One region of the Variovorax sp. DAIF25 genome, then DNA from elsewhere that is predicted to be linked to it. Evidence: predicted binding sites of a transcription regulator. Region 1 holds the regulator's gene; the other holds the start of a gene.
What was found. Region 1 encodes LexA, which represses DNA repair genes until DNA is damaged. Its sites were predicted from a motif close to ACTGTATNNNNATACAGT; they were not measured.
Positions count from the first base shown of each region.

Region 2: R0232_RS05245 (putative DNA modification/repair radical SAM protein) is a predicted target of LexA. The motif match lies at 6,416-6,433, and genes of this name have one in related genera.

Region 1 is NZ_CP136636.1:4,132,227-4,143,185, forward strand. Features, by position in the region: gene R0232_RS19150 (superoxide dismutase) at 75-656, opposite strand; gene xseA (exodeoxyribonuclease VII large subunit) at 716-2,020, opposite strand; gene R0232_RS19160 (MotA/TolQ/ExbB proton channel family protein) at 2,334-2,966, shown strand; gene R0232_RS19165 (ExbD/TolR family protein) at 3,022-3,447, shown strand; gene lpxK (tetraacyldisaccharide 4'-kinase) at 3,536-4,477, shown strand; gene R0232_RS19175 (Trm112 family protein) at 4,458-4,640, shown strand; gene kdsB (3-deoxy-manno-octulosonate cytidylyltransferase) at 4,637-5,404, shown strand; gene adk (adenylate kinase) at 5,709-6,365, shown strand; gene R0232_RS19190 (asparaginase) at 6,439-7,401, opposite strand; gene lexA (transcriptional repressor LexA) at 7,474-8,148, shown strand; gene R0232_RS19200 (hypothetical protein) at 8,326-8,709, shown strand; gene R0232_RS19205 (D-2-hydroxyacid dehydrogenase family protein) at 8,966-9,973, shown strand; gene R0232_RS19210 (MFS transporter) at 9,978-10,959, shown strand, end outside.
Region 2 is NZ_CP136636.1:1,158,033-1,168,991, reverse strand. Features, by position in the region: gene R0232_RS05265 (NYN domain-containing protein) at 1-621, opposite strand, end outside; gene pyrC (dihydroorotase) at 621-1,652, opposite strand; gene R0232_RS05255 (ATP-binding response regulator) at 1,853-3,679, shown strand; gene R0232_RS05250 (UdgX family uracil-DNA binding protein) at 3,692-5,134, opposite strand; gene R0232_RS05245 (putative DNA modification/repair radical SAM protein) at 5,146-6,399, opposite strand; gene ligK (4-carboxy-4-hydroxy-2-oxoadipate aldolase/oxaloacetate decarboxylase) at 6,505-7,188, opposite strand; gene R0232_RS05235 (amidohydrolase family protein) at 7,181-8,251, opposite strand; gene R0232_RS05230 (Bug family tripartite tricarboxylate transporter substrate binding protein) at 8,268-9,251, opposite strand; gene R0232_RS05225 (IclR family transcriptional regulator) at 9,360-10,133, shown strand; gene R0232_RS05220 (hypothetical protein) at 10,466-10,959, shown strand, end outside.

The sequences.
Region 1 (10,959 bases):
CGGTTGGCCCAATAAAAAGCCCCGCGTCGCGGGGCTTTTTCATGAAGGCACCGCGATGGTGCCCCTCGTCGATCTCAGCCGAAGTTCTTCTCGGCGAAGTCCCAGTTGACCAGCTTGGCCAGGAAGGTCTCGACGAACTTGGGACGCAGGTTGCGGTAGTCGATGTAGTAGGCGTGTTCCCAGACGTCGACCGTCAGCAGCGCCGTGTCGGCGGTCGTCAGCGGCGTGCCGGCGGCGCCGGTGTTCACGATGTCCACGCTGCCGTCGGGCTTCTTCACCAGCCAGGTCCAGCCCGAACCGAAGTTGCCCACGGCCGACTTCACGAAGGCTTCCTTGAAGGCATCGAAGCTGCCCCACTTGGCATCGATGGCCTTGGCCAGCGCGCCGCTCGGAGCGCCGCCGCCTTGGGGCTTCATGCAGTTCCAGAAGAAGGTGTGGTTCCAGATCTGGGCCGAGTTGTTGTAGATGCCGCCGCTGGACTTCTTGATGATCTCTTCGAGCGTGAGCGACTCGAACTCGGTGCCCTTCTGCAGGTTGTTGAGGTTCACCACATAGGCGTTGTGGTGCTTGCCGTAGTGGTACTCGAGGGTCTCCTTCGAGTACTCGGGCGCCAGCGCGTCGAGGGCGTACGGCAGGGGTGGGAGCACATGTTCCATGGTTTTTTCTCGTGGGTTGGTTGTGGGGAATCAATGATTCTAGAAAGGAATCGTGGCACTCACGTCGGACGCGTTCCCGTCGCGCCGCGTGACCCGACGGTCAGATCGACGGAGCCATCGGCCAGGCGGGCAACGACGGCATCGCCGGGTGCGAGCGCCTTCGCGCTGACCACGGCGCGCCCGTCGGTGTCGGTGATCCAGGCATAGCCGCGCTGCAACACGAGCGCGGGATCGAGCAGACGCAGCCGCAGCGCGACACGCTCCAGGCGCTCGCGGCGCTGCACCAGCGCGCGCTCGAACTTCGAAGGGAAATCGTTGGCCAGCGTCTGCGCCGCCTGCGAATGCCGCTGCGTCCTCGACAGCACCGCATAGTGCAGGCGCTGCGCATGGTGCGCGAGCCGCAACTGCTGCCGTGCCACCAGCGACGAAGGACGGCCCAGCCGGCCCGCGGCCTGGTCGAGCCGCTGGCCCAACACGTCGAGCCGCGCACCGATGGCGTCGTCGAGCCGCTCCTCGAGCAACGTCAGGGCATCGAGCCACAGCGCCTGCGGCGCGCTGACCAGCTCGGCCGCGGCGGTAGGCGTCGGCGCGCGCAGGTCAGCGCAGAAATCGGCGATGGTGAAGTCGGTTTCGTGGCCCACGCCGCTGATCAGCGGTACCGGGCTCTGCACGATGGTGCGTGCCAGGCTCTCGTCGTTGAAGGCCCAGAGGTCCTCGATCGATCCGCCGCCGCGCACCAGCAGGATGACGTCGACCGCCGGTTGCATCGCGTAGAGCGATTGCAGCGCGCGCACCAGTTCGCCGGGTGCAGCGGCGCCCTGCACCGCCGCGGGCGCCACCGTCACGGGAATGTGGGGCACGCGCCGGCGCAACGCGGTCACCACGTCATGGAGCGCCGCGGCGCCCAGCGAGGTGACGACGCCGATCGCGCGCGGCATCACCGGCAGCGCGCGCTTGCGCGCCGGGTCGAACAGTCCCTCGGCCTCGAGACGCGCCTTGCGCTGGAGGAACTGCTCGAACAGGGCGCCCTGCCCGGCCCGGCGCAGGCTTTCGACCACCAGTTGCAGATCGCCGCGCGGCTCGTAGACCGCGAGACGCCCGCGCACCTCGACCTGGTCGCCGTCGCGCGGCGAGAAATCGAGCAGGCCGGCCGCGCGGCGGAACATGGCGCAGCGCAGCTGGCCCGACTCGTCCTTGAGCGAGAAGTAACAATGTCCACTTGCCGCACGCGAAAAACCGGAGATTTCGCCGCGCACGGAAACCGGATTGAAGCGGGCATCGAGCGCATCGGCGACCGCGCGGCACAACGCGCCGACGGCCCAGACGCGCGGTCCGGAAACCGGATTGGGGTCACGCAAGTTCACAAAACCGCCGAATCGTGATTTGGCACTCTTCCACAACGGGTGCCGTGGCTCGGGCGCCAGGGCCCTGGGGTCGGACAATTGCACGGTTTCTCGTGCAAGTTGTTGATTTCATTTAAAAAAGCGGTGCCCAAAATTCAATCGATCTAATGGAAAGCCCAGTTGGCGCGGCTCGCGGCAACTTGCGCAGCGGGTTAATCACAAAGTTATCCACAGAATCTGTGCGTCTTGGCCGACACGCAAACAAGCCGTGTGGCGATGGTGGGCTCGGTGGATAATCGCCGCGCATTGACAGCCTACGGGGCCGGAGGATTCCTTGTTTTCCATCATAGTTGCTGCAGGTTGGCCCATCTGGCCGCTGCTCGCTTGCTCGGTGATTGCACTCGCACTCGTTATAGAACGTTTCACAAGTCTCAAGACAGTGAAGGTGCTTCCGCCCAAGCTGCTCGACGAAACCATCACCGTGTCGCACAACGCGGTACCCGGCCCCGATGTGGTGACCAAGCTGGAAAACAACTCGATGCTCGGCCAGGTGCTGGCCGCCGGCCTGCGGGCGCTGAACGCCAATCCGCGCTGCACCGAGGACGACCTGCGCGCAGCCATGGAAGCCTCGGGCCGCACCGTGGCGCACCGGCTGGAACGCTACCTGCCCGCCCTCGCCACCATCGCTTCGGCCGCCCCGCTGCTCGGTCTGCTGGGCACGGTGATCGGCATGATCGAGATCTTCGGCTCGCAGTCGCCGACCAGCGGTGCTGTCGGCTCGGGCAACCCGGCGCAGCTCGCGCACGGTATCTCGATCGCGCTCTACAACACGGCCTTCGGCCTGATCGTCGCGATCCCGACCCTGATCTTCTGGCGCTACTTCCGCAGCCGCGTCGACGAGTACCTGCTGAACCTGGAACTCTCGGGCGAGCGCTTCGCGCGCCATCTCAACGCGATGCGCAAATGAGGGCGCTCCCCGCCTTCATGGCCGCCACCGGGAGCGCCCGGTGAGCCGCGGCCGCATGCAGTTTCGCCATGGTGCGCGCGACGAGCCCGAAATCAACCTGATCCCGTTCATCGACGTGCTGCTGGTGGTGCTGATCTTCCTGATGCTGTCGACCACCTACAGCAAGTTCACCGAGATGCAGCTGCGGCTGCCGACGGCGGACGTGGACGCGCAGCGCGACTACCCGAAGGAAGTGATCGTCGGCGTGTCGGCCGACGGGCGCTATTCGATCAACAAGACGCCCATGCCCGACCGCAGCGTGGACACCGTGGCGGCGGCGCTCGCCGCGGCCGCCACCGGCGGCAAGGACAGCGTGGTGATCATCAGCGCCGATGCCAGCAGCCCGCACCAGGCCGTAGTCACGGTGATGGAAGCGGCGCGGCGCGCGGGCCTGATGCAGATCACCTTCGCCGCCCAGTCGACGGCGCAAGCCGGGCACTGAGTTGCCGTCGCAGGGGCGCAATAGCACCCACGCCGGCGCAACCGCCCCGCGGCTTCGGCGCGCCTGGCTGTCGCGCGGACCACTGGCGATGCTGCTGTGGCCGCTGTCCCTGCTCTTTCGCACCCTGGTGGCGCTGCGCGCGCTGCTCTATCGCCTCGGCTGGCTGCAGGCCGAACGCGTGCCGGTGCCGGTGGTGATCGTCGGCAATGTGATCGCCGGTGGCGCGGGCAAGACGCCGGTGGTGATGGCCGTGGTGCAGCATCTGCGCGCGCGCGGCTGGCAGGTCGGCGTGGTGTCGCGCGGCTACGGCCGGCACACGGACGACTGCCGCGAAGTCCTGCCCGACAGCGATCCGCGCGAGGTCGGCGACGAGCCGGCACTGATCCGGCGCAGCACCGGCGCGCCAGTGTTCGTGGCGAGGCGTCGCGCCGAGGCCGCGCGCGCGTTGCTCGCCGCCCACCCCGCCACGCAAGTCGTCGTCAGCGACGACGGCCTGCAGCACCTGGCGCTGGCGCGCGATATCGAGATCTGCGTGTTCGACGACCGCGGTATCGGCAACGGCTGGCTGCTGCCGGCCGGCCCCTTGCGCGAACCCTGGCCGCGCGATTGCGACCTGGTACTGCACAGCGGCGAGCACTCCGCGTTCCCCGGTGGCTTCACCGCCACGCGCCAACTGGCGACCTACGCGGTGGCCAGCGACGGCGCCCGGACGCCACTGGCCTCGCTGGCTGCGCGCCCCATCACAGCACTGGCGGCGATCGCACGGCCCGAAGCCTTCTTCGAGATGCTGCGCGCGCAAGGCATCGAACCCGAACGAACCATCGCCCTGCCCGATCACCACGATTTCGCCGACTGGCACGACGAGGTGCCGGCCGGCCATCTGCTGCTCTGCACAGAGAAGGACGCGGTCAAGCTCTGGCGCAAGGAGCCTCGTGCGCTGGCCGTGCCGCTGCTGTTCGCCCCCTCCGAAGCCTTCCTTGCGGCGCTCGACGCAAAGCTATCATCGACCGATGGACACCAAGCTGCTTGAACTGCTCGTCTGCCCCGTCACCAAGGGCCCCCTGACCTGGAATCCGGAGAAGCAGGAACTCTGTTCGCGCAGTGCGCGCCTGGCCTACCCGGTGCGCGACGGCATTCCGGTGCTGCTCGAGAACGAGGCCCGCACCCTGTCCGACGACGAGCTCGGGCTGTGAGCTTCACGGTTCTGGTGCCGGCCCGGCTGGCATCGACGCGGTTGCCCGACAAGCCGCTGGCCGACATCGCGGGCGTACCGATGGTGGCGCGCGTGGCGCAGCGAGCGGCGCAGTCCGGCGCGGCGCGCGTGGTGGTGGCGGCGGACCATGCCTCGATCCTCGCGGCCTGCCAGACCCACGGGGTGGAGGCCATCCTCACCCGTCAGGACCATCCGAGCGGCAGCGACCGCCTCGCCGAGGCCTGCGAACAGCTCGGCCTCGACGGCGACGCGGTGGTGGTCAATGTGCAAGGCGACGAGCCGCTGATCGACCCGGCGCTGATCGACGCCGTGGCCGCGGCGCTCCTCGCGCGGCCCGACGCCGCCATGAGTACCGCGGTGCATGCGATCGATTCGGTGGCCGACTATCTCAATCCGAACGTCGTGAAGGCCGTGCTCGACGCGCGGGGCAATGCGCTCTATTTCAGCCGTGCGCCGATTCCCTGGTGGCGCGATGGTGCCGCGCCGGGCGTGCCTCCGACGCAACTGCCTTCGCCAGCGCCACTGCGCCACATCGGCATCTACGGCTACCGTGCGGGTTTCGTGCGCCGGTTCCCCTCGCTGCCGCCCTCGCCGCTAGAAACCATCGAGGCACTCGAGCAGCTGCGCGCGCTGTGGCATGGGCATCGCATCGCGGTGCATGTGAGCGACGCGGCGCCGGGACCGGGCGTAGACACGCCGGAAGACTTGACGCGGGTGCGAGCACTGTTCGGCGCCGCGAACTGAGCGCTGGCCTAGCGGCGGCCGGCCGCTGCGATCAGTCACGCGGATGCCATCCAGGCCTGGAAGTTCCAGGCTTCGAGGGACAGTCCAATCTTCGGCCAACTTGCCCGATCCATCTACGAAGAGCCGGCTTCGGAGCGCAAGGAGTCTCGATCATCGCTTTCGGGCCATCGCCATCGCGGATGCCCGGCGAAATTGTTCACGGGGCCGCGTGCTATCCTCGACGCAACTCCGTCCGCGGCACTTTGTCTTCATCGAAGGGTGCCTGCGCGACGTGACACAAATCCAAGAACCCTCCGAGGACACCATGAGACTGATTTTGTTGGGCGCGCCCGGGGCGGGCAAAGGCACGCAGGCGGCCTTCATTTGCCAGAAGTACGGCATTCCGCAGATTTCCACCGGCGACATGCTGCGCGCCGCCGTCAAGGCTGGCACCCCGCTGGGCCTGCAGGCCAAGGCCGTGATGGATGCGGGTGCGCTGGTCAGCGACGACCTCATCATCAATCTCGTGAAGGAACGCATCGCCCAGCCCGACTGCGCCGAAGGCTTCCTGTTCGACGGCTTCCCGCGCACCATTCCGCAAGCCGACGCGATGAAGGCCGCGGGCGTCAAGCTCGACTACGTGCTCGAGATCGACGTGCCCTTCAGCGACATCATCGAGCGCATGAGCGGCCGCCGCTCGCACCCGGCCTCGGGACGCACCTACCACATCAAGTTCAACCCGCCCAAGGTCGAAGGCAAGGACGACCTGACCGGCGAGGAACTGATCCAGCGCAAGGACGACGAGGAAGAGACCGTGCGCACGCGGCTCGACGTCTACAGCCAGCAGACCCGTCCGCTGGTCGACTACTACTCGGCCTGGGCCAAGACCGATCCGGCCGCCGCGCCGAAATACCGCGCCATCCAGGGCGTGGGCACGGTCGAAGAGATCACGCAACGTGCACTGGCCGCACTGAGCAGCTGATCCCCGACTCGAATCGCGAGCCGCGTGCGGGCCTCGAGGCCCGCGACGCGGCTTTTTCTTTGGCGTCCCGACTTCAGAGCAGCTCGAGCGTCAGCGCGATGCGCGCCTTGACGGGCGTCAGCGCGCCCGCATCGCGCAGGCGGTCGCCCGGCTTGGGCAGGATGCGCCCTTGCGTGCAGCGGGTGGCGCGCAGCACCGCGATGCCGGCCTCCTGCGCCTCGAGCGCCGCCGCCTCGAGCGCATGGTGCAGCGTGCCGTTGCCGGTGGTCGCCAGCACGAGGCCCCGCAGAGGAGACGCCGCCGTGCCATCGGCACGCAGCGCATGGATCAACGCGCCGCTCGCACCTGCGTGGCTCATCACGATCTCCACGCGCGGCCATGCGGCCTCGTCCTCGGGAAGACGGTCGAGGGCCGCGCCTGCTTCCGAAGCCGGCCAGTCACGCACGCGCCGTACCTCGCCCTCCTCCACGTAGCCCACCGGCCCCGCGTCGCCCGCGTCGAAGGCATCGAGCCGATAGGTGTGCACCTTCTGCACGTCGAAGGCACCGCGCACCGTGCCCGCACATACCGCGGTCACGCCCTGCGCGCCCGGTGTCGCGGCCACGGCGATCGCATCGCGCACGTTCTGCGGACCGTCGGGCGACAGCGCGGAGGCCGGGCGCATGGCGCAGGTCAGCACGATGGGCTTGCGCGGCGCCAGCACCGACTGGAGGAAGAAGGCGGTCTCCTCGAGCGTGTCGGTGCCGTGGGTGATCACCACACCGGCCACGTCGGGCTGCGCCAGCCAGTGGGCGCAGCGCAGCGCCAGTGCGCGCCAGATCGCGAAGGACATGTCCTTGCTGTCGACCTGGGCCACCTGCTCCGCCGCCAGCGTCACGCCCGCGGGCGCCTCGATGCCGCCGAGCAGGTCGGCCACGCCCACCTCGCCGGCGGTGTAGCCGATGTTGTCGCCGCTGTTCGCCGCGCGGCCCGAGATGGTGCCGCCGGTGCCGAGCACCACCACGCGCCGCGGATTCGAAAGGGATGAAGTCACCATGACTTGCCAACTTTGAAAAACTGGTTAAAAATACAGGTACTGGATGTTCAGCCAGTGCCGCAAGGAACCACCATGCAGTTCGCCGTGAAGCTTACCGCCCGCCAGCAGCAGATCCTCGATCTGATCCAGAGCGCCATTGCCCGTACCGGGGCGCCGCCCACTCGCGCCGAAATCGCGAGCGAGTTGGGCTTTCGCTCCGCCAATGCCGCCGAGGAGCATCTGCAGGCGTTGGCCCGCAAGGGCGTCATCGAACTCGTGAGCGGTACCTCGCGCGGCATCCGCCTCAAGGGCGATGCACTGCGCTCGCTGGCCGAATCGCGCAACAGCCAGTTCTCGCTGTCGCTGCCCGGCATGGCCCAGCTCGCGCTGCCGCTCATCGGCCGCGTCGCGGCCGGTTCGCCGATCCTCGCGCAGGAGCATGTCGATCAAACCTACTACGTCGAGAACACGCTGTTCCAGCGCCAGCCCGACTACCTGCTCAAGGTGCGCGGCATGTCGATGCGCGACGCCGGCATCATGGACGGCGACCTGCTCGCCGTGCAGGCCACCAAGGAAGCGCGCAACGGCCAGATCGTGGTGGCGCGCCTCGGCGACGAAGTGACCGTCAAGCGCCTCAAGCGCAACAAGCAGGTGATCGAGCTCCACGCCGAGAACCCCGACTACCCGACCATCGTGGTCCAGCCCGGCGAGTCCTTCGAAATCGAAGGCCTCGCGGTCGGCCTGATCCGAAACACCATGCTGATGTAGGCCTGCCGATCCGGCCCGGCGGTCTGCATCGCCGAGCCGCTCCGCGGATCCGCATCACGCATACCCCATCCGGTCGCCGCAGGTGGCGGGCGTATGGCGCTTTGTCGCCATCACCCTGCTGCGCCCGATGACAACGAATCCTGCCTGTGTTCAACCTCAAACCTTCTTGGAGTTCACATGGGAATCGCCCTCCTCACCTTCGTCGATCTTTGGATGCCGCTGCAGTCGCTTGCGAGCCGCTGGTTGCCCGCCCGCCCCGTACACCGTCGCGATGACGACCTGTGCGCCAGCGAGTTGCGCTACGTCTCGGTACGGCCGTCGTGCACGGCACGCGGCGACAGCGGACAGAACGCCGTCATGGCCGCAGCCGTCGCCCAGGCACCTTCGCGTCCGCTGCGGGTGGTGCGCGTCGTCGACCGCCAGCAGGGTGGCGCGCGCAACAACAACCGCGTGGTGATTTCGGGCCGGATGGCGGATGTGTGCGCCGAGCTTGATCGCCTCGCCGCGCTCGAGGCACTCGAAACCGCCGCCGTGTCGCCCCGCCCCGTGCACCTGCACTGAGGGAGACGGCCCCGGCGTTTCACGCGGTCGCTCGATCGCGTGGATGCGTGAGGTCTTGGCTCAGGGGGTGAAGAAACCGTGGCAGCCGGTTTGTTCACACCCTGTCAGGAAGGCAGTGCCAACGTCGCTCCTTTGCCCGCCTTTGCCCTCGCTTCTCCCGCCTTTGCCCCCGTTTTCACCCCTTTCGGGGCGCAGGGGCCGTATCCAAACGTTCAACGGCGCGCCGATTCCATGCTGCGAGGCACAATGGCATGCCATGAATATTGTGATCCTCGACGATTACCAGGATGCGGTGCGCAAGCTGCACTGTGCTTCGAAGCTCGATGCCTACGCAGCCAAGGTCTACACCAACACCGTCAAGGGCATCGGTCAACTCTCGGTGCGGCTCAAGGACGCCGATGTGATCGTCCTGATCCGCGAGCGTAGCCAGATCTCGCGCCAACTGATCGAGAAACTCCCCAAGCTCAAGCTGATCTCGCAGACGGGCCGCGTCAGCAGCCACATCGACGTGGCCGCCTGCACCGAGCGCGGCGTGGCAGTGGCCGAGGGCTCAGGCTCACCGCAGGCCCCGGCCGAACTGACCTGGGCACTGATCATGTCGGCGATGCGCCGGCTGCCCCAGTACATCAGCAACCTCAAGCACGGCGCCTGGCAGCAGTCGGGGCTCAAGTCGGCCTCGATGCCACCCAATTTCGGGCTCGGCTCGGTGCTCAAGGGCAAGACGCTCTGCGTCTGGGGCTATGGCCGCATCGGCCAGCTCGTGGCGCGCTACGGCCAGGCCTTTGGCATGCAGGTCGTGATCTGGGGCCGCGAGGCGAGTTGCGCCAAGGCGCGCTCCGACGGCTTCCAGGTGGCGCAGAGCCGCCAGGAGTTCTTCGCGATGGCCGATGTGCTGTCCGTGCACCTGCGGCTCAACGACGAAACCACCGGCCTGATCACGCTCGAGGACCTCTCGCGCATGAAGCCGACCTCGCTGTTCGTCAACACCTCGCGCGCCGAGCTGGTCGAGCCCGATGCGCTGCTCGCCGCGCTCAACCGCGGCCGCCCCGGCCTGGCGGCGATCGACGTGTTCGAGAGCGAACCGCCGCTGCAGGGCCATGCGCTGCTGCGCCTCGAGAACTGCATCTGCACGCCGCACATCGGCTACGTGGAGCAGGAGAGCTACGAGATGTACTTCGGCCAGGCCTTCGACAACGTCGTGAGCTTCATCAAGGGCAACCCCACCAACATCGTCAACCCCGGCGCGTTGCAGGTCCGGCGGTGAAGCCGTGAGCCAGCCGGCGCCGAGGGGCGCACTCTGGGCGCTGCTCGCCGGCAACTTCGTGATCGGCACCGGGGTGATGGTGGTGCCGGGCACGCTCAATGAAATCAGTGTTTCGCTCGAGGTCAGTGCCGCCACTGCGGGGCAACTGATCACGGCCGCGGCCTTCGTCACCTGCCTCGGCGCACCGTTGCTCGCGGCCGCGGTGGCCGGCTGGGACCGACGCCGGCTGCTGGCCCTCACGATGCTCTGGTACGCGGCCTGGCACGCGGTGTCGGTCTTCATGCCCAGCTTCGGCGCCCTGCTGCCCGTGCGCATGCTCGCGGTGATCGCACCGGCCATCTTCACGCCCCAGGCCGCCGCCTGCGCCGGCATGCTGGTGCCGCCCGAGCAGCGCGGGCGCGCGGTCACCTTCGTCTTCCTCGGCTGGTCGATGGCCTCGGTGCTGGGCCTGCCCATCGGCGCGCTGATCGGCGGTCACTTCGGCTGGCGCGCGGCCTTCCTCGCGATCTCGGCGCTCAGCGTCGTGAGCGCGGTCTCGGTGTGGCTCACGCTGCCCGGCGGCATCCGGCCGGCGGCGCTCACGGCCGCGGCCTGGGCGCGCGTGCTGCGCAGCCCGGTGCTGATGGGCATCGTGTCGATCACCGCGCTGCAGGGCGCGGGCCAGTTCGTGCTGTTCAGCTACTTCGGCCCGATCCTCAAGCAGCGCTTCGGCGCCGATGCCACGGCGCTGAGCCTGATGTGGGGCTGGTTCGGCGTCTGCGGCCTGCTGGGCAACATGGTCGTGAGCCGCATCATCGACCGCGCGGGCGCCGGTCGCATGGTGCTGGCGACCACGGGCCTGATCGCGCTGAGCCTGGCGCTCTGGCCGCTGGCGGACAGCCTGTTCTGGATCGCGGTGGTGGTCTCGCCCTGGGGACTGGGCTGCTTCTCGACCAACTCGGCCCAGCAGGCACGGCTGGTGGGCCTCGCGCCCGCGCTGGCGCCGG
Region 2 (10,959 bases), 3.0 Mb from region 1:
CGAAGGTCCGGACACCGGCGTCGCGGCGACCTTCGGAGGGTTCGCCGCCTTGGCCGCCGGCATCGGGCTCGCAACGGAGGGCTCGGGCATCTGCACCACCGACTCTTGCCCAATCGATGGCTGGGGAGGCTGCGGTAGCGGTGCTGCCGAGGTGGCGTCGCCCTGCGCCTCCACCACGTCCAGCAGCACGACGCCGTCGTAGAAGCTGTCCGGGTTCGCGAATATCTTGTTGGCCAGGCTGTAGCAGAGAACCTTGCAGCCCTTCTCCCGCAACCAGATGGCGAGCGGCACGAAATCCGCGTCGCCCGAGCAGATGGCGACGATGTCGATGTCGTTGGTGCACACCGCCTCCACCGCGTCGATCACCAGCGCGCTGTCCGTCGTGGTCTTGTCGACGATGAGGTTCGCCACCGGCCGGACGCCGTGCTTCCAGAGGACGGCATGGATGCTCTTGAGGCTCTCGGGCCGCCCATAGGCACGCCTGTAGGTGATGCGATCGGCCAGCGACCGCAACGCCAGCAGGACGTGATCGAGCGCGGTGGGATCGTTCAGATTGTCGGCATCGATGAACACGGCCAGGTTCTTGGCCGCGGTGTTCGTCGGCGTGCCGACAACGGCCATTACACGAGCTTCCAGCTCACCGTCTCGCCGCCGCGCAGCGGCTTGAGCGTGGCGTCGCCGTAGGGCACGGTCTCGGGCACGGTCCAGCTCTCGCGCTTCAGCGTGACGCTGTCGGCATGGCGAGGCAGGCCGTAGAAGTCGGGACCGTGGAAGCTCGCGAAGCCCTCGAGCTTGTCGAGCGCGTTGGCGTTGTCGAAGGCCTCGGCATAGAGCTCGATGGCGGTCAGCGCGGTGTAGCAGCCGGCGCAGCCCAGCGCATGTTCCTTCAGGTGCGCGGGATGCGGCGCGCTGTCGGTGCCGAGGAAGAAGCGGTCGCTGCCGCTGGTGGCGGCCTCGACCAGCGCCACGCGATGCGTCTCGCGCTTGAGCACCGGCAGGCAGTAGTAATGCGGGCGGATGCCGCCGGTGAAGATGGCGTTGCGGTTGTACAGCAGGTGGTGCGCGGTGATGGTGGCGGCCGTGAAGCGGTCGGCGTCGCGCACGTAGTGGGCGCCCTCCTTCGTGGTCAGGTGCTCGAACACCACCTTGAGCTCGGGGAAGTCGCGGCGCAGCGGGATCATCACGCGGTCGACGAACACGGCCTCGCGGTCGAACAGGTCGATCGCGGGATCGGTGACCTCGCCGTGCACCAGCAGCAGCAGGCCGTGCTTCTGCATCGCCTCGAGCGTCTTGTAGGTCTTGCGGATGTCGGTCACGCCGGCATCGCTGTTGGTGGTGGCGCCGGCCGGGTAGAGCTTGAGCGCGCGCACGCCGGCCTCGGCGGCCAGCGCGATCTCCTCGGGCGGCAGCTTGTCGGTCAGGTAGAGCGACATCACGGGTTCGAAGGCGCTGCCCTCGGGCACCGCGGCGCGGATGCGGTCGCGGTAGGCCACGGCCTGGGCGGCGGTGGTCACGGGGGGACGCAGGTTCGGCATGATCAGCGCGCGGCCGAACTGGCGCGCGCTGTGGGGCACGACGGCTTCGAGGGCGGCGCCATCGCGCACGTGCAGGTGCCAGTCGTCGGGGCGGGTGATCGTGAGGGTGTCAGTCATGGCGCGGCGATTGTCGCACCCGCCCTCACGCACCGTGTGGACGCCCGGGCCGGGCATGACTTTGGGCACTTACCATGGGGCGAGGGGGCCGCCTAGGATGCGCCGATGACCATGCCGGCCTGCATCACCGGCAGCCGACCATCGGCCCGGCCGGGCCGCGAACGCAAGACGGGGGAACCACCCCGCAGGGGGACTGCTTGATGAAAGACACGCTGCCGGGACGCCTGGCACGGGACGCCACGCTCGAGCTGCGCGTGCTGCGCGAGCACCTGGCCTCGGTCTATGCCGGCCACACGACGGCGATCGCCGCGCACGGCGTCTTCGCGCTCGCGATCGGCGTCTTCGGCTACTTCAACGTGGCGCCCGGGCACCGCGCGCTGGTGCTGGGCATCATCACGACCATCGTGCTGATGGACCTGTACGTGCTGCTGTCGCGGCGCTGGACGCCCGAGGTGCCGCTGGCCGACAGCCCGCGCTGGGCGCGCCGCTACACCGTCCACGTCACGCTGGTCAGCACGATGACCGCGCCGTGCAGCCTGTTCCTGGTGGCGCTGCAGAGCCCCGCGATGACCACCTTCGTGACGGTCGTGATCATGGGCAGCTGGACCCGCGCGGTGCAGGCGCGCTGGCCGCTCAAGGGCGCGATGTTCGGCTACGGCATCCCGATGATGAGCGGGCTGATCGTCGCGCTGGCCTGGTACGGCAGCATGCTGAACTGGTTCCTCGCCGGCTTCGCGCTGCTCAACCTGGTGCTCACGCTGCGCGAGGGCGTGAAGCAGAACGAGCGCCTGACGGCCTCGCTGATCCTGCAGTTCGAGAACGAGGCGCTGGCCGCCCAACTGCGCGAGCAGGTCGCGGCCACCGAGCGCGCGAGCGCCGAGAAGACCCGCTTCCTGGCCGCCGCCAGCCACGACCTGCGCCAGCCCATGCATGCGATCGCGCTGTTCGGCGCGGCGCTGGGCAGCACGCTGCGCCGGCGGCCCGAGATCCAGAACGTGGAGCGGCTGATGCGCGCGGTCGATGCGCTGGGCGCCTCGCTCGACACCATGCTCGACATCTCGCGCCTCGACGCGGGCGTGGTCCAGGCGGCGCCGCGCGCGCTGTCGCTCGATGCCCTGCTGATCCCGCTGCACCACACCTTCTCGGCGCAGGCCGAACGCAAGCGGCTGCAGCTGCGCGTGCGCGCCAGCGGCCTGTGGATCCACAGCGATCCGCAGCTGCTCTACCGCATGCTGTCGAACCTGGTCGACAACGCGCTCAAGTACACGACGCAGGGCGGCGTCACGGTGATCGCGCGCCCGCGCGGCGACCAGGCGTGGATCGAGGTGCGCGACACCGGCATCGGCATCGCGCCCGAGCAGCGCGACCGCATCTTCGAGGAGTTCTACCAGGTCGACAACCTCGGGCGCGACCGCTCGCGCGGCCTGGGCATCGGCCTGTCGATCGTGCAGCGGCTCTCGCGCCTGCTCGGCCATCGCATCGAGCTGCGCTCGCACATCGGGCGCGGCACGCGCTTTCGGGTCGTGCTGCCGCTCGCCGAAGCCTCGGAAGCCTCGGCGGGCGCCTTCAGTCCGCTCGACCTCGAGCTGCCGGTGCGCCAGCGCTTCGAGGTGCCGGCGCTGCGTGGCCGCGTGCTGCTGATCGACGACGAGGAGGAGATCCGCAAGGCCATGACCGAGCTCATGAGCGCCTACGGCATCGAGGTCGCGGCGGTGGCCGACGAGGCCGAGGCGGTGGCGCTGCTGACCGGGCCCGAGGCGCAGGACCCGCCGGTCGCGCTGCTGCTGTGCGACTACCGGCTGTCGAGCGGCGTCGACGGGCTCGAGCTCGGCCTGCGCCTGCGCGAACGCTTCCAGCTCGACGCGCCGATGCTGCTGATCACCGGCGAGACCGCGCCCGAGCGGCTGCAGCGCGTGCGCGCCTCGGGCGTGCCGGTGCTGTTCAAGCCCGTGACCGCGGCCATGCTGATGCAGGCCATGGCCGAACTGGTGCCGGCCGAACGCCGCATCGAAGAGCCGGACGCCTGAGCCCGGCGGGCTTCAGGCCACGGGCGCCGTGTCGCGCGCGCGGGCCAGTTCCTCGCGCCAGCGCGCATGGGCCGCCTCGCGCTCCTCGTCGGGCAGCCGCAGCAGCGCCGCCGGATGCAGCGTCACGAACACCGGCCGCCCGTCCGCGCGCTCGTGCAGCCAGGCACCGCGCTCGGCCTGCACCGCCACCGGTCGGCCCAGCAGCGCGCGCGCCGCGGTGGCACCGAGCGCGACCAGCGACCGCGGCCGCACTAGCGCGATCTCGGCATCGAGCCAATGGGCGCAGGCCTCGGCCTCGCGCTGCCCCGGCGTCTTGTGGATGCGCCGCTTGCCGCGCAGCTCGTACTTGAAATGCTTCACGGCATTGGCGAGGTAGACGCCCTCGCGCGCCCAGCCGAGCTGCGCCATCGCGCGCTCGAGCAACTGGCCGGCCGGGCCGACGAAGGGCCGGCCCGCGAGGTCCTCCTGGTCGCCGGGCTGCTCGCCGACCAGCATGTGGCGCGGCGCGAGCGGCCCTTCGCCGCACACGGCCTGGGTGGCCTGCGCGCCGATCGGGCAGGCGCGGCAGGCATGGGCGGCCGCGCGCAGTTCGCCGAGGTCGGCCGGCGCCACGCCCTCGGCCGGCCGCGCGTGCAGCGCCATCGGCGCGCGGATGCGCCGCGCGGGCGTGGCCGGCGCCTCGATCATCGACTGGCTGCGCGCATCGGCCGCGTCGGCCAGCGGCTGGATCAGCGCGGCCTCGGGCAGGTTGTGCCAGTAGCGGCGCGGCATCTCGCGCTGCATGGTCGCGAACTTGAGCCGCGCCGGATTGAAGATGTGGGCGTAGTAGGTGAGCCAGAGCCGTTCGCCGGCATCGGGCGGCGGCTTCTCGCGGCGGTCGGCGCCCGCGCGGAACGACAGCGCGTGGCCATCCCATTCGACGCAGCGCTCGGGCGTGAGGATGGCCCAGCGCATCTGCGCGAAGCGGCGCGCGAAGAAGTCGGCATTGGCCTCGACGATGCGGTGCTCGGGCTCGAACCACGCGACATGGCGCTCGAGCCCGTCGTCGTCCGTGACCTGCGTGAAGCGCACGAAGGCGCGCATCTTGTGGATGTCGCGGTGCACGGCCTTGGCCATGCGCTGCGCCCGCATCATGTCGGCGTCGAGCGGATCGTGGCGCAGCGCGGGTTCGTGCGCGAGGCGCCAGAGCAGGCGGTAGAGCAGCGCGAAGCGCTGGGGATCGCGGTGCAGGATCACGTCGGCGCACAGCGCGACGAAGGCCGCCGGCACGGGCTGCATCGCCGCGGTCGACGGTGCGATCGCTTGCTCGGGCACATCGCCGAACAGGCCCTCCCCGCCATCGGGCCGCGCCACGCCCCACTCGACCCGCTCGGGCGGCACGCCATCGGCCAGCAGTTGCCGCGCGCGGCGCCGGAAACCGTCGAGGTCGACCGCGTCGTCGAGCCGCACCTGCATGGCGATGGCGCTCAGAACAGCGAGGCCTGCTGCGCCGGCTCGGCGCGCGCCGAAGCCGCCATCGCCCCGGCCGCGGGCCGGTGCCCGTCGGCCACCACGAAGGGCAGCACCTTGCGCGCGGGCACGTGCAGCCGCCGCAGGTCGTCGGCGCGCACGCGGCGCACGCGCCGCGCCTGCAGCAACCGATCGACCGCCTTCACGCCCAGGCCCGGCACGCGCAGCAGCAGCTCGCGCGGCGCATGGTTGAGGTCGACCGGAAAACGCTCCGCATGCGCGAGCGCCCAGGCCATCTTGGGATCGACGTCGAGCCGCAGCAGGCCGTCGCGCTCGGCCACGATCTCGCCGTGCTCGAAGCCGTAGAAGCGCATCAGCCAGTCGGCCTGGTAGAGCCGGTGCTCGCGCAGCAGCGGCGGCGCGGCCAGCGGCAGCGCGCGCGCCGCGTCGGGGATCGGGCTGAAGGCCGAGTAGTAGACGCGGCGCAGCCGGTATGCGCCGTAGAGCGTGGCGCTGGTCGCGAGGATGGCGCGGTCGTCGGTGGCGTCGGCACCCACGATCATCTGCGTGCTCTGGCCCGCGGGCGCGAACGGCGGCGGCTTCGCGGCCACCGGCGCCGCGCCCGGCAGCGCGCGGATCGGCACCACGCGGCGCGCCTCCTCGCGCGTGTCGTCGATCTGCAAGCGCAGCCGCGCCATCGAGCGGCGGATCGCGCTCTCGTCCTTCTCGGGCGCCAGCGCCTGCAGGCCCTCGGTGGTCGGCATCTCGACGTTGATGCTGAGCCGGTCGGCATAGCGGCCGGCGCGCGCGATCAGCTCGTCGCTGGCATCGGGAATGGTCTTGAGATGGATGTAGCCGCGGAAGTCGTGGTCCTCGCGCAGCGAGCGCGCGACCTCGACCACCTGCTCCATCGTGTGGTCGGGCGACTTGACGATGCCGCTCGAGAGGAACAGCCCCTCGATGCAGTTGCGGCGGTAGAAGTCGAGCGTGAGCTGCACCACCTCGTCGGCGCGGAAACGCGCGCGCGGCACGTTGCTCGAGGCGCGGTTCACGCAATAGAGGCAGTCGTACTGGCAGTGGTTGGTCAGCAGCACCTTGAGCAGCGAGATGCAGCGGCCGTCGGGCGCATAGCTGTGGCAGATGCCCATGCCCTCGGTCGAGCCGATGCCGCGCCCGCCCACCGAGTCGCGCGGCTGCGAGCCGCTCGACGCGCAGGAGGCGTCGTACTTGGCGGCGTCGGCCAGGATGGCGAGCTTGTGCTGGAGGTCCATGAGGTGGGCGGAGAACACTGTACGTTTATACAGATGTTAACCGTACCGTCGCCCCGATGGCCCTGCGGCCATGCGCGCGGGTCGGGCATTGCCCGCCCCGCCGCCTCAGTCGATGTAGCGCAGCCCCGCCGCCGCCAGCGCCGGCCGCATGTCGTACATGTCGAGCCCGAGCACGCCGCTCGCGAGCTTCTCGCGCTTCGACGTCTCCAGCGCCTCGCGCTGGCGCGCCTTCTCGAGCGTGGCCGCGGCCATCGCGCGCGGAACGCAGACCACGCCGTCGTCGTCGGCCACGATCGCGTCGCCGGGCTGCACCGACATGCCGGCGCAGACCACGGGGATGTTGACCGAGCCCAGCGTGGCCTTCACGCAGCCCTTGCTGCTGATGGCCTTGCTCCAGACCGGAAAGCCCATCTGCTGCAGCGTGCGCACGTCGCGCACGCCGCCGTCGATCACCAGCGCGCGCGCGCCGCGGGCCTGGAAGCTGGTGGCCAGCAGGTCGCCGAAGAAGCCGTCGCTGCTCGGCGCGGTGACGGCCGCCACCACGATGTCGCCGGGGCGGATCTGCTCGGCCGCAACGTGCAGCATCCAGTTGTCGCCCGGATGCAGCAGCACGGTGACGGCGCTGCCGCTGACCTGCGCGCCCGGATAGATCGGCCGCATGTACGGCGCGAGCAGGCCGACCCGGCCCATGGCCTCGTGCACCGTGGCCGAGCCCAGGGCCGCGAGGGCATCGACGACCTGCGCGTCGGCGCGTTCGATGTGGCGATGGACGACGCCGAGTTCATGCATGACGGGCTCCTTGCGTGGAATGGGACGAGGGATCGAACCGCTGGCCGCGCGCATTCAGCTGCGCATCGAGCCGCGGAAAGACGCGGCGCGCATTGCCTTCGTAGACCTGCGCGCGCTGCTCGGCGCTCAGCGCGGCCGCTTCGATGTAGCGTCGCGTGTCGTCGTAGAAGTGGCCGGTCTCGGGATCGATGCCGCGCACGGCGCCGATCATCTCGGAGGCGAACAGGATGTTTTCGGCCGGGATCACGCGCGCGAGCAGGTCGATGCCCGGCTGGTGGTAGACGCAGGTGTCGAAGAACAGGTTCTTCAGCAGGTGCTGCGCGAGCGGCGGCTTCTTCATCTCCTGCGCCAGGCCACGAAAGCGCCCCCAGTGGTAGGGCGCGGCGCCGCCGCCGTGCGGGATCACGAAGCGCAGGGTGGGGAAATCCGCGAACAGATCGCCCTGGATGCACTGCATCACGGCCGTGGTGTCGGCATTGAGGTAGTGCGCGCCCGTGGTGTGGAAGCAGGCGTTGCAGCTGGTGCTCACGTGGATCATGGCCGGCACGTCGAGCTCGACCATCTTCTCGTACAGCGGATACCAGTGGCGGTCGGTCAGCGGCGGGCTGTTCCAGAAGCCGCCCGAGGGATCGGGGTTGAGGTTGACGCCGACGAAGCCGTAGTCGCGCACGCAGCGCTCGAGCTCGGCGATGCACGAGGCGATGGGCACGCCCGGCGACTGCGGCAGCATCGCCGCGCCCGCGAAGCGCTCGGGAAACATCGCGCTCACGCGGTGGCACAGCTCGTTGCAGATCGCGGCCCAGGTCGAGGACACGGCGAAGTCGCCGACGTGGTGGGCCATGAAGCTCGCGCGCGGGCTGAAGATGGTGAGGTCGATGCCGCGCTCGTCCATCAGCCGCAGCTGGTTGCCCTCGATGGACTCGCGCAGCTCGTCGTCGCCGATGCGCAGCTCGGACGCGGCCGGCGCGGGCCGCCCCGTGCCGAAGGCCTCGACCTGGCGCCGGCGCCAGGCCTCGAGCGCGGCCGGCGCGGTGGTGTAGTGGCCGTGGCAGTCGATGATCATGAAGTCGACGCCGTGCTCAGTCGGCCTTGATGTCGGCCGCGCGGATCACCTGCTCCCACTTGGCCGATTCGCTCTTGAGGAAGGCCGCGGCCTCCTGCGGGCTCGAGGGCGTGATGACCGCGCCGAGCGCGCCCAGCTTCTCGCGCGTGCCGGCATCGGCCAGCGCCTTGCGCGTCTCGGCATTGAGCTTGGCGACCACCTCGGGCGCGGTGCCGGCCGGCGCGAGCAGCGTCCACCAGACGCTGGCATCGAAGTTCGGCAGGCCGGCCTCGGCCATGGTGGGCACGTTCGGCAGCATCGGCGCGCGCTGGGCGCCGCTGACCGCCAGCGCGCGCAGCCGGCCCGACTGGATGTGCGGCAGCACCTCGAGCGGGTTCAGCAGCATGAACGAGGTGCGCCCGGCGATCAGGTCGACCAGCGCGGGCGAGCCGCCCTTGTAGGCCACGTGCAGCGCATCGAACTTGCCGACCGAGGCCAGCAGCGCGCCGGCCAGGTGGCCCGAGCTGCCGTTGCCGGCCGAGCCGTAGCTCATGTCGCCGGGCTTGGCGCGCGCGGCCGCGAGCAGCTCGGGCACGCTCTTGTAGGGCGCGCTGGCCGGCACCACCAGCACCAGCGGCGCATAGCCCAGGCGCGCCACGGCGACGAAGTCGCGCAGGCCGTTGAACGACAGCTTGGGATAGAGCGTGTTGTTGGTCACCACGCCGTTGGCCGCCACCAGCAGCGAATAGCCATCGGGCGCCGAGCGCGCGACGTTCTCGGTGCCGATGTTGGCGTTGGCACCGGGCCGGTTGTCGACGATCACCGGCTGGCCCATCTGCGTCGACAGCCGCTCGCCGACCACGCGGCCCACGGTGTCGACCGCGCCGCCGGCCGCGAAGGGCACGACCAGCCGGATCGCCTTGCTCGGATACGGCGCCTGCGCGAGCGCCAGCGAGGGCGCGGCGAGGCAGGCCAGGAAGAGCGCGCCAAGGCGGCGGCGCAGCGGGGCGGTGGATGTCATGAGCGGGTCTCCTGCGGATGTTCGAGCGATGGGGCCCAGTGCCCCAGGGAAGCCGCGAGCCTAGGATTCGCAACGCGGCCGCACAATGCCGTTCCACTCCGCGAAACGATGGCCTCCTCCGCACGCGCTTCCTCCCGCACCGCCAAGCCCGTGCCGCGCGCCGAGGGCGTGACCGCGGTGGCGCGCTCGCTCGCCATCCTCGATGCCTTCGGCACCGCCGACGCGCAGCTCGCGCTGGCCGAGATCGCGCGCCGCACCGCGCTCGCCAAGCCCACCGCGCTGCGGCTCGCGCGCACGCTGGCCGCGGCCGGCTACCTGGTGGCGCTCGAGGGCGGCGCCTGGCGCCTGGGCCCGGCGGCCGCGCGGCTGGGCGCGCGCTACCAGCGCGCCTTCGACCTGCGCAACGTGATCGAGCCGGCCCTGCAGCAACTGGCCGAGCGGACCGGCCACAGCGCCTCCTTCTTCGCGCTCGAGGAAGGCCAGCGCGTGCGCCTGTTGCGCGTGCGCGGCGCCGACGGCTTCGTGAGCCCGAGCCGCGTCGGCGAGCCGCTGCCGCTCGAGCGCGGCGCGGCTGGCCAGGTGATCCTCGCGTTCTCGGGCGCGCCGGGCGCCGCGCTCGACGCGATCCGCCGGCGCGGCCATCACCTGACCGTGGGCGAGGCCGACGCGGCCGCCGCGAGCGTGGCCGCGCCGGTGTTCGCCGCGCGCGGCACGGTGCTGGGCGCGCTCAGCGTGGCGGTGCCGGCCGACGCGGCCGCGGCCGGCGAGCTCGCGCGCCATGCGGCCACGCTGATGGAAGCCGCGCGCAGGTTGTCGGATGCGCTCGCGGCCACGCGCTACGAGCCGCTCGAAGGCCGCGCGCGCAACCTTTGGCATCCCTGAACGCGGGCGCTCGGGCCGGGCTTCCACACTTGTTTTCCTGCAGGGCCACGGCTAGGATTTCCGCGCTGTTTCGATATGTACCAGCGCGATCGCCCATCCGCAGGCGGGTCGCCGGCTCCAGCACGAGAAGAAAAAATACGTGCGGATGCTTCGGTCGTGGAACAGCACGGGAGGAGGTTGGTCTGCGACCGACATCCAAGGCAGATCAATCTTGCAAAGGTAGGGAAGAAATGAAGAAGCGCTATGCCGCCTCATGGGGCGCGTTCGTTCTGTCGTCGTTGTTGGCCGCTTGCGGTGGTGGGGGTGGCGGAGGCGGTGGCGGTTTTCCGGGGGTGGGACTGCCCCCGGGCGGTGGCGGCGACACGCCGCAGCCGAATCCCGCGGGTGCCTGGCTGACCTTCAATCCGTCGCGCGTCGAACTCTCGCTGCTGCCCAATTCGCCCACGAGCTTCAACGTCGTCGCGACCTCGACCAAGGTCATCTCGGCACCCGTGAACGTCGCCATCATCGACACCAAGGGCGTCATCACCAACCAGACCAGGATCTCGAGTTCCGGCCTGACCTACACCGCCACGTTGAACACCAACCCCGCACTCGCCGCGGGCACGCACACGGGCAACTTCGAGATCCGGGTCTGCTACGACGCCAATCCGCTGGTCTGCAGCCAGCCGGTCGAGGGCTCGCCCTGGCAACTGCCCTACAAGATCACGGTGGCCGATCCGGCCTCGCTGCACTACGCGCGCTGGGAAACCGTCATAGAGATCGGGCCCAGCTTCCGCGACAACTTCGCGCTGAGCCACCGCAACGGCGCGCCCGTCGTGGTGAC